DNA from 3 places in the Metaplanococcus flavidus genome. Region 1 is predicted to be linked to each of the others. Evidence: riboswitches for the same ligand, from Rfam matches in the RefSeq annotation. Region 1 holds a riboswitch; each other region holds the start of a gene.
The links. Region 1 has a riboswitch for thiamine pyrophosphate ahead of tenI (thiazole tautomerase TenI). Riboswitches for the same ligand answer to the same signal wherever they lie in the genome.

Region 1 (4,265 bases):
ACCTCAATGTATAGTTTGCAGAAATTGATGTCAAGTCGAAGTTGCAAGTTCCCAATCATAAAAATTCAGCCAGAATGATGCTTGAATATTTTTCTAGCGCTTGTTAGATCATTCTGGTTTTTGATTTAAAGCAATTGCCCCCTTTTTTTCTTGCCTTCAAAAATTTATTCAGATAATGCAGTACTATTTAATTGCATCAAAAATTCACAATATATCATGCTGGAATAAATAGGGTTTTATAAATAAAAACTTTCGTAAAATATACTTAAGTGAACAAACTATGCGTTACGTTAACTATTCATTGATTAATTTACACATAATTATTTTCCGTCTCTTCCTTTTTCTATTTATTCATTTACACAAGATATTTTACGCTCTCAGAAAGAGGGAAAGAAGAGTCGGAACAAAACCCTTCTTCTTTCTCTTTTTATGTATGTTGTATTCTTATTAAGGATTACAATAGCTAACCTAAAGTGCTTTTTTGTCTTCTAAATATAAAAGACCAGCGGATTTCAAACGATGTCTTACTGAGATTCCAATCCAAGCGGCAAGCACAGCTTTAATAAGGCCGACTAAAATGAATGGGACAAATCCACCCATTAATGCTCCGGTCCACGAAAGATTGGCGAAAATCTTCAACCAGGCAGTTCCCACAGTCAATACCATAAACATACCGATGACATTGGCAATTATGGCATTGATAAACGTAAAACTCGTTTTTTCGAGATAATAACCAATACTGAAAGCGGTCGGAATAAAACCGACTAGATATCCGCCGGTCGGTCCGAATAAGCTACCGAGTCCACCTGACATTTGAGCAAAAACAGGGATGCCAACTGCACCCAACCCCAAATAAACTACAACAGATAAAGTTCCGTATTTGGCCCCTAAAATTGTTGCGGCCAAACCGATTGCAAGTGTTTGTCCTGTGATCGGGACTAAAGGCAGTGGGATTGTCACCTGTGCCAGTATTCCGATGATTGCTGCAAATAAAGCTGTAATAATCATCATTCTCAATTTGAAATTAGATTCTGTCATTTTATCCTCCCTCAATTGTGTTAACCTTATTTAAATAAAGGTTAACTTATATGGTATCATAGTTCTTATAATGACTAGATAAATATTTCTAGAGGTGTTAGGCTGTTTGTAGATATACTAAAAAACTGAATAATTAAAGCACTAGGGGAGTCCATTAGACTGAGACGGATATAATCCGGACCCTTTGAACCTGATCTAGTTGAGACTAGCGTAGGGAAGTGGTTACTGTATGCTGTTTCTATTAGGGATACTATAAAACCACTCCGACGTCGGGGTGGTTCTTTTTATTTAGTAGCGTTGTTATCAGGCGTTGAATTTCAAGGCACCTATAAAGGAGGCAAAAATGAAAACAGGGGAACTGCATCTAATCTCTACGGGCAATCAAAGGACCGAGGAACTAGCAGACATTCTTAGTCAAATTCATCCTTATATAGATTTTATCCATCTGCGGGAAAAAGCGAGAAGTGCTAAAGATATATACCAATTGATCCAACTATTGATCGATAAAAAAGTTCCACGTTCAAAAATAGTTATGAATGACCGTATCGATGTGGCAATGGCTGCAAATATCAATTCCATTCAACTGGCTTCAAACTCATTGCCAGTCGAACTTGTAAAAAAAACGTTTCCGCATGTAAAAGCGGGGTGTTCTATCCACTCCGCTGAGGAAGCACGATTAGCAGAAAAAAATGGAGCTGATTTTTTATTTTTTGGCCATATCTATCCGACACAATCGAAGCTAGGTCTATCCCCTAGAGGAATTGAACACCTGAGAATCATAGTTGAGTCAGTCGATATACCAGTGATTGCCATTGGTGGAATTACTCCGAACCTTACGCCCGAAGTAGTTAAAGCTGGAGCGAAGGGGATTGCTGTGATGTCGGGGGTGTTGGAAGACGCAGATCCTTTAAAGACCGTACAGTCGTATCGGACGTCTTTGACAAAGGAATGAGGATATTCGTAACAGTTTGGAGGAAGGTTAGTGAACAAAACATATGATGCCATTCTAGTGGGTGGCGGAGTGAATGGTGGCGCCATCGCATATAACTTGGCAAAAGAAGGATTAAAGGTTTTGCTTTTGGAAAAAGATCGTTTTGCGAGTAAAGCGTCTGGAGCTGCGGCTGGGATGTTGGGTGCACAAGTGGAATTTGACGGTGTAGGTCCGCTTTTTCAGTTGGCAAAGAAGAGCAGGGCGATGTTTAGTGGAATTGCTGAAGAATTGAAGATGCTCAGTGGAATCGATATTGAATTAAAAAATCAGGGCATTTTAAAAGTTGCTTTAACTGAAACGCAACAAACCAACCAAGTAAGGGATGCCCGAATCTATGAGAAGAACGGGGAGGGCGCGCAACTGCTCACAGTCGAGGAAACAAGGAATAGAGAGCCTTCATTAACAAAGGAAATCATGGGAGGTATGTATCTTGAACGAGACGGGCAAGTAGCAGCATCTCGATTAACATGGGGATTTATCAAATCTGCATCTGAACTCGGCTCGGTATTGAAAGAACATGTAGAAGTTTCTTCTTTTTATTTCTCTGAAGGAAAAGTGACAGGTGTAGCCACTAGTGAGGGGGATTTTTTCAGCAACAAAGTGGTGGTGACTGGAGGAGCTTGGAGCGAAAAATTATTGAAGGCTACAGGATTGTCCCTGGAAGCTTATCCGGTAAAGGGAGAATGCTTTTCTGTAAAGTCGGAAACACCCCTATTGGCCGGACCTGTTTTTTCAGAAGGCTGTTATCTTGTCCCGAAAGAAGGTGGACGAATTGTCGTAGGAGCAACAGTCATACCTTATACCTTTAACCAACAAGTCACTTTAGAAGGGCTTTCCTCATTGGTTAAGAAGGCTGAAAGTCTCGTCCCTTCTATAGTTACAGCCGAATGGGAAAGGGCGTGGGCTGGGATTCGGCCACAGACTGCTGATGGGCTGCCTTATTTAGGTGAACACCCGGCTTATCAAGGACTGTACATCGCGACTGGGCATTTCAGGAATGGGATTTTACTATCTCCAATTACTGGAAAAGTGATGGCCGAGCTAATTGTGGGAACCCGCCCTTCCATTGATATAAACCCATTTCATGTAAATCGAAAAATCTTAAACAGAAACGTCAAGAGGTGGAGTAAATGAAGTTAACAGTAAATGGAACCCAAGTGGACGTACCAAATGGAACAACAACTATAGTGGACCTGTTGCAGTATTTTGAATTGAATCAGAAAGTTATAATTGTTGAAAGAAACAATGAAATACTGGAGAAAGCAAAACATAATGAAACTCTTCTTTCTCAAGGAGATAAAATCGAATTAGTTCATTTTGTAGGAGGCGGATAACATGTTGAGAATAAATAATTTTGAGTATTCTTCCCGAGTATTGCTGGGAACGGGAAAGTATCCTGACTTTGATACCCAAAAAGCAGCGATTGATGTTTCGGGTACTGAGATTTTAACTTTTTCCGTTCGGAGAATGAATATTTTTGAAGCCAGCCAACCCAACCTCCTTGAAAAGTTGGATTTGGCAAAATACTCGTTACTGCCCAACACAGCGGGAGCAAAGAGTGCTGAGGAAGCAGTCCGAATTGCGAAATTAGCTCGAGCATCGGGTCTTTGTGACATGATAAAAGTGGAAGTTATCGGCTGTGAAAAAACTTTGCTGCCCGATCCTATTGAAACACTGAAAGCATCTGAAGAACTGCTAAAAGAAGGATTTACCGTTTTACCGTATACATCGGATGATGTGTTGCTCGCAAGACGGCTTGAAGAATTAGGTTGTCATGCTATTATGCCTGGCGCCTCTCCCATTGGCTCGGGTCAGGGAATTATCAACCGTTTAAACTTATCATATATTATTGAACAGACAACTGTTCCTGTCATTGTCGATGCAGGGATTGGAACACCTTCTGATGCGGCCATTGCAATGGAATTGGGGGCAGCAGGAGTCTTATTGAACACGGCAGTATCCGGGGCGAAAGATCCCATAAAAATGGCTCTTGCAATGAAGCTTTCAATCCAAGCAGGAAGACTCGGGTATGAGGCTGGACGTATACCGATAAGGCGATATGCTACGCCGAGTAGTCCGGTGGAAGAGATGAGCCACAAGTGAACGAAAGATACTCACGACAGGAACTTTTTGAACCGATTGGGATAGCGGGACAAAAGAAATTAAAGAAGAAGCATGTTTTAATTGTCGGTGCAGGAGCATTAGGTGCCGGCAGTGCAGAAATGCTGGTTAGAGC
Region 2 (4,265 bases), on a different contig from region 1:
GGGACCAAATTGCAGCATCTCGGTTCGGCCTCTATATGTGAAATCCACCGCACGAAGCCATCGTTCTTCATCAATATCTGTTTCTTCTATTTTCAACAAACCCTTGATCTTTGTGTAAGCCACAAAAAGCTCATCCAAGGTTTCTATCAAAAACATCATGTTCTCTTCCGTTTCTTTCCGGCAATCAAATCTTCCTTCTTCAATTTCCTCTACAAGAAATCCGTGGCGAATAAATAATCGGTTCAAGTTCTGCATGTGCATCCTCTCCCTTTCTGTTATTGCCTTAATTATAAAATAGGAGCTGTGACACGAATGTCACAGCTCCAGGGAGGTAGGATTTATTCAATTTCATCTCAATGACCTCTAGTTTGATCTCCTCCGGATAGAACCGCTTTTTTGAACCCATACAGAAAAACACCTCCAGTTTGTCGTTGTTACTACATACGACGTTGGGGGTGCTTTTTCCTTGTCTCATTTTATTGGGTCACTCTAATTAACCCGCAGCTCTTAAAAAAAATATATAATTTTTCATTTCAATTAGCTTACTTTACAGCCTGCTCTTTCCCATTCAACTCTGCAGTCAACTCTTTAAACCACTCTTTGTCACCAGTCTGCAAAGCCAGATCAATCAGATACTCAAGCTGCGCTGCATCTTTCGGTGCCGTTTGCTGCAAACTCTCAACCTGCTTGACTGCCAATGGAATCGTCATGCCAATAATTTCTTCATTATCGCTTTCGGCAACCGTTACATATACAGCGCCTTGCACCATGCTCATCGAATCAATAAATCCAATTACCATTTCACCTTTAATGGAAGTCCCTTTAACCCAATCAGTGGTTTTTAAAATTGTTTTCTCTTCATTCATATCAGAACACCTGCTTTTTAATTTATTTTATAGAAACTTGAAATTTATCTATGCTCTATTACCATCAATACCCTATTAAATGACTCTTACCCATTAAAGTGGGTAAATCGAATATTACTCTTCTATGGAAGAGAACTCAATATATATGCTCTGATTTCAGGATAAATGAATTAGTTATTTGCTGCTATGACATTTTTTATCTACATTTGTGTAAATGATTTTATAAATGATATGGAGCAAAACAGCGAAGAGTTGACCGAAGCCTGCGATGGTCAACTCTTTGCGACGAAGCAGCGCAGCGATGCAGGAGCACTTGTTTTCAACTTGTATAGCTAAAGCCCCCAGGCAAGCAAGCTGTTTTGCGGAATATCATCTGTCTAAATTATCCTTTACTTCCCTCCAACCTTCATTTACACTGAAGCCATCGGGACAACCCGAACACAAAAACCGCATACCGTTTTCTGCACTGGGGGTGCTTATTTTAGCTGAGATGCGAGCGAAAGCTCCGATCCCTTATGACTCGAACAGGTTAGGACCTGCGTGAGGAAGTGCGGTGACTTTCCGCAAAACGAAATCTTCAGGAGCGAATACCTCCTTTTAATTTGCATGGAACAGTGGCTGCATCTTCACGGATGCGGCCATTTTTGTGCAAATTTTTAAGGAGGAATTTTATTATGGAACCATTGCAATGCGGCACAAGCCCGATCGTCGGATTCCGCTTCACGCTCAATCCGATGTGCGGCGACTTCATCAAAATCATCAAAGGGGCGTTGAACGGAACGGACACCTCGAATGTCTGGATGGACACCGACGACGTCTCCAGCGTTATCCGCGGCAAACAGAACCACGTCTTCAACGTCGCAAAAGCACTGACTTTGCACGCGGCGAAAACGGGAGAACACGTGGCGTTAAACGGCACCTTCTCCATCGGTTGTCCGGGAGACACATCAGGTGATGTCTATCTCGATAAAGACGATGTTCTGCTGAACACGGATGATACGAAACAATATGTCTCTTCCCAGTTCGCGCTGTATCCGATGAACAACCCGGATTATATGAGCGTTATCTATAAAGAAGTCGAACGCGCTAAAGAACATGGTGTCTGGAATGACTCGATGCATTACGCCAGCGGTATCCACGGTGATATCCATGACGTCTTCGCGTTTTATGAAGAATCGTTTACTCATGCCCGCTCCGATCAGCATCGCCACCTCATCATGACGGTATCGATGAGCATCAATAGCCCGTCACACACGAATTCGGACGGAGGCAAAGCCAATGCTTAACACCTGGAAACTGAAGGAAATCGTCTTAATGTCGCTGTTCGGTGTCGTGTTCGGCATCGTCTATCTGTTATTCATCCATCTCGGCAATATCTGGGCCGGCCTGATTGGCCCCATCGCCTATGAATGGATGTTCGGTATCTGGTTCATCGTGTCGATCATCTGTATGCACATCATCCGCAAACCAGGTGCGGCAGTGATACCCGAAACGATGGCTGCTATCATCGAAGTCATGCTTGGCAACGCGGTCGGCCCCCGACTCATCCTGTCCGGCGTCATCCAGGGGCTTGGCGCCGAAGCGGCGTTTGCGGTCACACGTTACCGCCATTTCAATATATTCGTCTTTATGCTTGCCGGTATTGGCGCCGCTGTATTCAGTTTCATCTACGGTTATTTCGTTTCCGGCTATGCGGCACTGGATCCTTCTTTTGTAGCGCTGATGTTTACACTGCGTGTATTAAGCGGCGCGATCATTGCGGGGATCGGCGGCAAATACATCGGCGATGCGCTGCTCGCGACCGGTTCCCTGCGCGGTTACGCGATTGCCCAAACCCAGCCGCGTGATGCCAATGCCTAATAGCATCCTTTCCATGAAGGACGTCACCTTTCGCTATCCGGATGATCGGGAACCCACTCTGTCGTCGATGTCGTTTGGCATCGAACGCGGACAACGGGTCGCGATTTCCGGTCCGAGCGGCTCTGGCAAATCGACTTTGCTCTATTTAATGAACCGGCTATACCCGGAAAATTGCGATGGCATTGTGGCAGGTGAAATTCTTTTATTCGGCAAAGCTGCTGAATCTTATAGACCCGGTGAGATCAACCACCGCGTCGCCACCGTGTTCCAGGACCCCGATTCGCAGTTCTGTATGCCGACTGTAGAAGAAGAACTCGCATTCACTCTCGAAAACCTGAACACGCCAGCTAAAGAAATGGAAGAGCAGATTCGGGACGTTTTGGAAATGACCGGATTGTCCCACCTGAGCAATACCACCATTCAAACCCTGTCAGGCGGAATGAAACAACGCGTCGCAACCGCCTGCGCATTGATCATGGACCCTGAAGTCCTGTTGCTTGATGAGCCGATTTCACATTTAGATCCACTGACTGCAAAAGATTTCATATCCTGGCTCGACGGGCTGCAAAAAACTTTCAACCTGACCATCATCGCCGTTGAACACCGTCTCGACAGTTGGGGAACATTCTTTGACCGCGAAATTGCAATCGATGCCGGCGGAAAAATTGTTTCGGATCAGCAGTTCAATCCGCATCAAACCTTCCGCTACCCGCAGCGGCTGAATTCGATACTGGATGAATCGGCCATATCTGCGAACGGATTATCCGTGAAAATAAAGGGCCAGACTTTGCTGCATCCCCTTTCCTTCAAAGCGAAGAAAGGCGAATGCATCGTCATTGCCGGCCCCAACGGCAGCGGCAAATCCACATTGGTCAAAGCGCTCTGCGGCATTTACAAAAAAGAATCGGGCACCGTCGACTCTGGTGCGTGCGGCTATGTGCCGCAATCACCGGAATTTCTGTTTCTGACTGCATCGGTCAAAAATGAAATCGACTTTTCCGGAACATCTTCCTTGAACGAACTGAAGGATTTAATGGATTCCTTGCGCTTAGCCGAAATAGCGGCCCACAATCCTTTCGCTGTCAGCCATGGCCAAAAGCGGCGGGTTGCAATCGGCGCCATGCTGGCGGATAAACGGAACATCCACTTTCTGGACGAGCCCACTTCAGGCCAGGATCAAAAAGCCCTGTTGGAATTGTTCCATTTGATAGCTCATCGGCTGGATCAGGGGGATACCGTATTGATTGTCACACATGATATGGAATTTGCCGCAGCCGTTGCAGATTCTCTGCTCCTGTTGAAAGATAGCAAAATGACGGGAATGTTTCCTGCCAAACGGGTTTGGCAGGATCCGGATCTGCTCGCCCGCCATAATCTGCTTCCTCCGAAAGGAGCTTTGCAGCATGCGAAATCTCTTGCATGACATGAACCCATCAATCAAATTCATCACAGTCACTATCGCCATGCTCGGGCTGGCATTTTTCTTCAATCCCTGGACGCCGTTGCTGTTCTTTTTCTGCATCCTTGTCATTCAATTGT
Region 3 (4,265 bases), on a different contig from region 1:
TATTGATGACGATCGCATTTTTGGCCGTCGTTACCATTAACGCATTAGCAAATATACTGCCGATCAATGGCCAGACTACAGGAGAAATTTCCAACAGGCTCCCTGTTCTATTCACACCTGCCGGCTATGTCTTTTCAATCTGGTCAGTCATTTACATATTATTGGCAATCTGGATTGGCGGGTTTTGGATCCGTTATAAGAAAACCAAAGAATCCCCTGCCCCTGCCATCAGCCTTTATTTCATTTTAAGTGCCATAGCCAATATTACATGGCTGCTGCTTTGGCATTACGAGTATTTTGCCTGGTCGATTGCAGCAATGCTTGTTTACCTCGCTTCCCTTATTCTGCTGTATCTGCAATACAATAATAATGAGAGAAAATTTACCGAACGCCTTCCCATTTCAGTGAATATGGGCTGGATAAGTGTCGCCACCATTTCAAATATCAGCTACGTCCTCACTTATTACAGTTGGGGCGGATGGGGCTTGAGCAATGAATTATGGGCAGTGATTATGCTCACCGTTGCAACTGCGCTGGCTCTCCATGTACGCTTCCACCATTCAGATGTACCCTTTGCGCTTGTTTTTGTCTGGGCATTCGTCGGCATCGCCGTCAAACATGGCCTTGATGAAATGCTCGTCACAACGGCCTCTTTATTCCTGAGCGGTGTGATCGTGACAGGCATTCTGCTGATAAAGAAAAATTAAGGATATTTTGCAAAATTAAAAGCCTGCACAAGTGCAGGCTTTTTTTTCTATTCCTCTAATTTAGTTAACAGGATCGGTTCCCCTTTTGTTACAAGGACCGTGTGTTCGATTTGCGCGACCAATGACTGGTCCGGTGTGATGAATGTCCAGCCATCACCCGATTCGATGATATGCTCGGCTTTCTGCGAAATGAAGGGCTCTACTGCAAGGACCATTCCTTCTTTCAGGATAGTCGTTTCCCATGCATCGTAATAATTGAGGATGTGCTGAGGCGCTTCATGCAATGATTTACCGATGCCATGGCCGGTAAGATTTTTGATCACGAACAACCCCTGATCTTTCGCTTCACGCTCAACCGCTTTGCCGATTCCATTCAATTTCGAACCGGCTTTGACTTTTGTCATCGCCCGGTCAAAGGCTCGTTCAGCTGCTTCACAAATTTTTTCCTTTTCAGGATGATTATCTCCGACGACAAATGATATTCCTGTATCAGAGAAATAGCCTTCCAATGATCCGGAAACATCAATGTTCACGATGTCGCCTTCCTGAATCACACGTTTTCCCGGAATGCCGTGAGCGACTTCCTCATTTACGCTGATGCACGTAAACCCAGGAAAATCGTATTCGGATTTCGGCCCTGATACACCGCCCAATTCCTCGAACAGGCGACCGCCAAGTTCATCAATTTCTTTCGTTGTTACTCCCGGTTTAGTCGCAGCTCTCATCTCCTCACGGATTTTCGCGACCATCTGTCCGGCTTTTTTCAGCATTTCAATATCTTTTTCATTAGTTGCAATCATTAAATACCCTTCTTTCAAGCTTTTCTATTAAAAAATTATAACATAAGAAAAGAAGACAATCATAAAGATAGCCTTCTAAAAGGTTGTCGAAAAACCCTCAACTTCTATAACCATTGCGTTCTAGACGGAAGCTTTCCGCGGGGAGCAGGCGGATGCCGACGAAGTGCAAGATCCACTCGGGCGAAGTGTAACGAGCCCGAGTTAGCTCAGCGCGAGCCAAGAGTTGGCCGAAGGTAATTCGGCCGAGTCTTTGCGACGAAGCTAGCGGAGCGATGCAGGAGCACGGGTTTTGGCAAGCGGAGCTGTTTTGCGCAATATCGGTTTATATTTTTCTTTCTTAACAAACTAAAAGAAGACTATCATAAGATAGCCTTCCACTTTTATTCTTTCACATCGACCAGTCTTGGCGCTGCAATAAACAGAATCGAACAGACAAACGCCGTCAGCAGAAATGCCGGAATCATATAAGTCGCATTGTATCCGAACGAATACAGATAAACATTGCCAGTGGCAAATTCACGGAAGAACCAGATTCCCACAATAACGTGGACAATATAGCGCAGGAATGCACCGATAAATGCACCGGCTATAATCCAGGAAACAGCTTTTCCTTTCAGGCCGTCCCGCAGATTCTTAAAATAAGCGGTTCTCATCATGCCCGCAAAGCCTACGCTTGCAAACGCCACAATATAATCCAGTGTCACCTGAGTAAATGCGAAACCGAATGATAAGGGAACGATATAAACTCGTCCTGTGACAACCTGCAGCAAGCCGACCGCCAGTCCAGTCAGGAGACCTGCGCCTATTCCTCTGCGAAACGCCATCAGCACGATCGGAATCATGACCAGACTGACAGATCCTCCCTGTGGCATGCTGAACGCAATAAAATCCAGTACATAGCCGAGTGCGCCGAAAATCGCAATTTCGAGCATCAGCAATAATTTTTTATTCCTCATAAAATCCTCCTATGTGTTTGCACATCACCAGAAGGGCCGCCAATAAAAACCACACAAAAAGCGGCGCCAGGATAGATCCTGACGCCGCGTAAGGGCAGGTTTCCATCCACATCCCTGCGCAAGTATTAACTTACAGGTTCAAAGGGTAAGAACGTTCTCGTTCACTCTCAGCAATTGCTCCCCTTGTGGTGTATACAGTTTTTTTGTTTCATCTGTATTGTAACGAACAAAAAGAAGGGATGCAAGTTCGTTTTACCTTAAGTCATTAGGGTATTGTGAAAGTAAATGTTTCAGAAAGGCGGTGGAGGCAGCGAATAGTGCTGCTGTATTTATATGATTGAATTATTGAAAGATCTGATTAAAATTAAAAGTGATACGAAAGAAGGCGCCAATGAAGCGCTCCAATTTTGCGCTCGGTGGCTCGAACAAAGAGGAGAAAGGGTCCAAATCCATGACAATAACGGATTTTTGATGCTGACTGCCTCTAAAGGACATGGCGATGAAAAACTGATCTGGAATGGTCACGTCGATGTCGTGCCAGGCCACGAAGACCAATTCAGCCCTATGGAAGAGCTTGGCCGTTTGTATGGGCGAGGTTCAGCGGATATGAAAGCTGGCGTGGCAGCAATGATGCAGGCATTCACCGAACTGGATGCGGAAAAATTGTCCCGGGAAGTTCAGCTCCATCTCGTAACCGATGAAGAAATTGGCGGACACAATACTTCAGAATGGCTTGTTTCCCAAGGGTACAGTGGAAATTTTGTCATCTGCGGCGAACCGACCGGCTTGAAAGTCGGTCTGCAGTCAAAAGGCATTTTGCATATGGATATGGTTTTCAAAGGCAAGCCGGCACATGGCAGCAGACCTTGGGAAGGCATAAACGCCATTGAACGGGCCATGAAATATCATATGGCCATGGCGGAACTCCCTTTTCGAAAAGAATCGACGGAATATTACGAGCAGCCTTCTGTAAATCTCGCAATCATCAAAGCTGGTGAACGCTATAATATGGTTCCGGAAATCTGTGAAATGTCATACGACATCCGCTTTATGCCCGGCCAGGATCCCCAGGAAATTACGCGCCAGATGGTCGAACTCGGCGAAACGCTCGATATCGATTTTGATTACAAATCGAGTTCTGCAACAACACCTGCGCTGACCACGACCGATGAAAACCCGTACATCAAAACCTTGGAGAAAAGTATACAAAGCACTACCGGAAACGATGCCATCCTGTTTGGCCAGCACGGTGCTGCGGATACCCGCTATTATGCTGCGGTGAATGGTGGCGAAGGTGCCATCGAATTTGGTCCGACAGGCGATGACTGGCACGGCAACGCGGAATACGTTGAAATTTCCAGTGTCCATGAATACAAAGATATTCTATTGGCCCATGCAATGACTTGAATAGCATGTTTAAATCATTCCTAAAACGGGAATTTATAAAATATCTTTAAAACGAATGGAGCGATTAACATGGCAGTAGGTAGATTGTTCAAATCAGCACTTAAATATGGTCCTATAGCTTATCCGATCATCCGGAAATTCATGAATAAAAAGAAATCCAAAGGAAATGCGCAGACCAATACAAACCAGTATAAAAACAATCAATCTAAAAAATAACCGAAAAATCCCACTCCCTAATTGAAGGGAGTGGGATTTTTTTGGCTAAATGATCGGTAATATTGTCCGGAGAGCCTGATAGCCTGACTGAAGATTCGGCATCAGAAGGGCTGCTGCATCATCTTCCACTTCCTCTGCTCCTGGAGCCGGTGTCTCTTCCCTGTCTTCAGCTTGTTCGT

Region 2: linked by a shared signal. The riboswitch ahead of ACFQ1X_RS16310 (YkoF family thiamine/hydroxymethylpyrimidine-binding protein) and the one ahead of tenI (thiazole tautomerase TenI) in region 1 are both predicted to bind thiamine pyrophosphate.
Region 3: linked by a shared signal. The riboswitch ahead of thiT (energy-coupled thiamine transporter ThiT) and the one ahead of tenI (thiazole tautomerase TenI) in region 1 are both predicted to bind thiamine pyrophosphate.

The regions. Positions count from the first base shown of each region.
Region 1 is NZ_JBHTKI010000022.1:224,977-229,241, reverse strand. Features, by position in the region: gene ACFQ1X_RS14650 (biotin transporter BioY) at 469-1,038, opposite strand; TPP riboswitch at 1,172-1,272, shown strand; gene tenI (thiazole tautomerase TenI) at 1,382-1,990, shown strand; gene thiO (glycine oxidase ThiO) at 2,021-3,163, shown strand; gene thiS (sulfur carrier protein ThiS) at 3,160-3,363, shown strand; gene ACFQ1X_RS14630 (thiazole synthase) at 3,365-4,132, shown strand; gene ACFQ1X_RS14625 (MoeB/ThiF family adenylyltransferase) at 4,129-4,265, shown strand, end outside.
Region 2 is NZ_JBHTKI010000051.1:12,683-16,947, forward strand. Features, by position in the region: gene ACFQ1X_RS16300 (M20/M25/M40 family metallo-hydrolase) at 1-255, opposite strand, end outside; gene ACFQ1X_RS16305 (IDEAL domain-containing protein) at 543-866, opposite strand; TPP riboswitch at 1,325-1,430, shown strand; gene ACFQ1X_RS16310 (YkoF family thiamine/hydroxymethylpyrimidine-binding protein) at 1,541-2,152, shown strand; gene ACFQ1X_RS16315 (ECF transporter S component) at 2,145-2,726, shown strand; gene ACFQ1X_RS16320 (ABC transporter ATP-binding protein) at 2,719-4,149, shown strand; gene ACFQ1X_RS16325 (energy-coupling factor transporter transmembrane component T family protein) at 4,130-4,265, shown strand, end outside.
Region 3 is NZ_JBHTKI010000009.1:39,539-43,803, forward strand. Features, by position in the region: gene ACFQ1X_RS08090 (tryptophan-rich sensory protein) at 1-707, shown strand, start outside; gene map (type I methionyl aminopeptidase) at 755-1,507, opposite strand; gene thiT (energy-coupled thiamine transporter ThiT) at 1,888-2,463, opposite strand; TPP riboswitch at 2,558-2,657, opposite strand; gene ACFQ1X_RS08105 (M20 family metallopeptidase) at 2,797-3,870, shown strand; gene ACFQ1X_RS08110 (hypothetical protein) at 3,940-4,086, shown strand; gene ACFQ1X_RS08115 (SGNH/GDSL hydrolase family protein) at 4,132-4,265, opposite strand, start outside.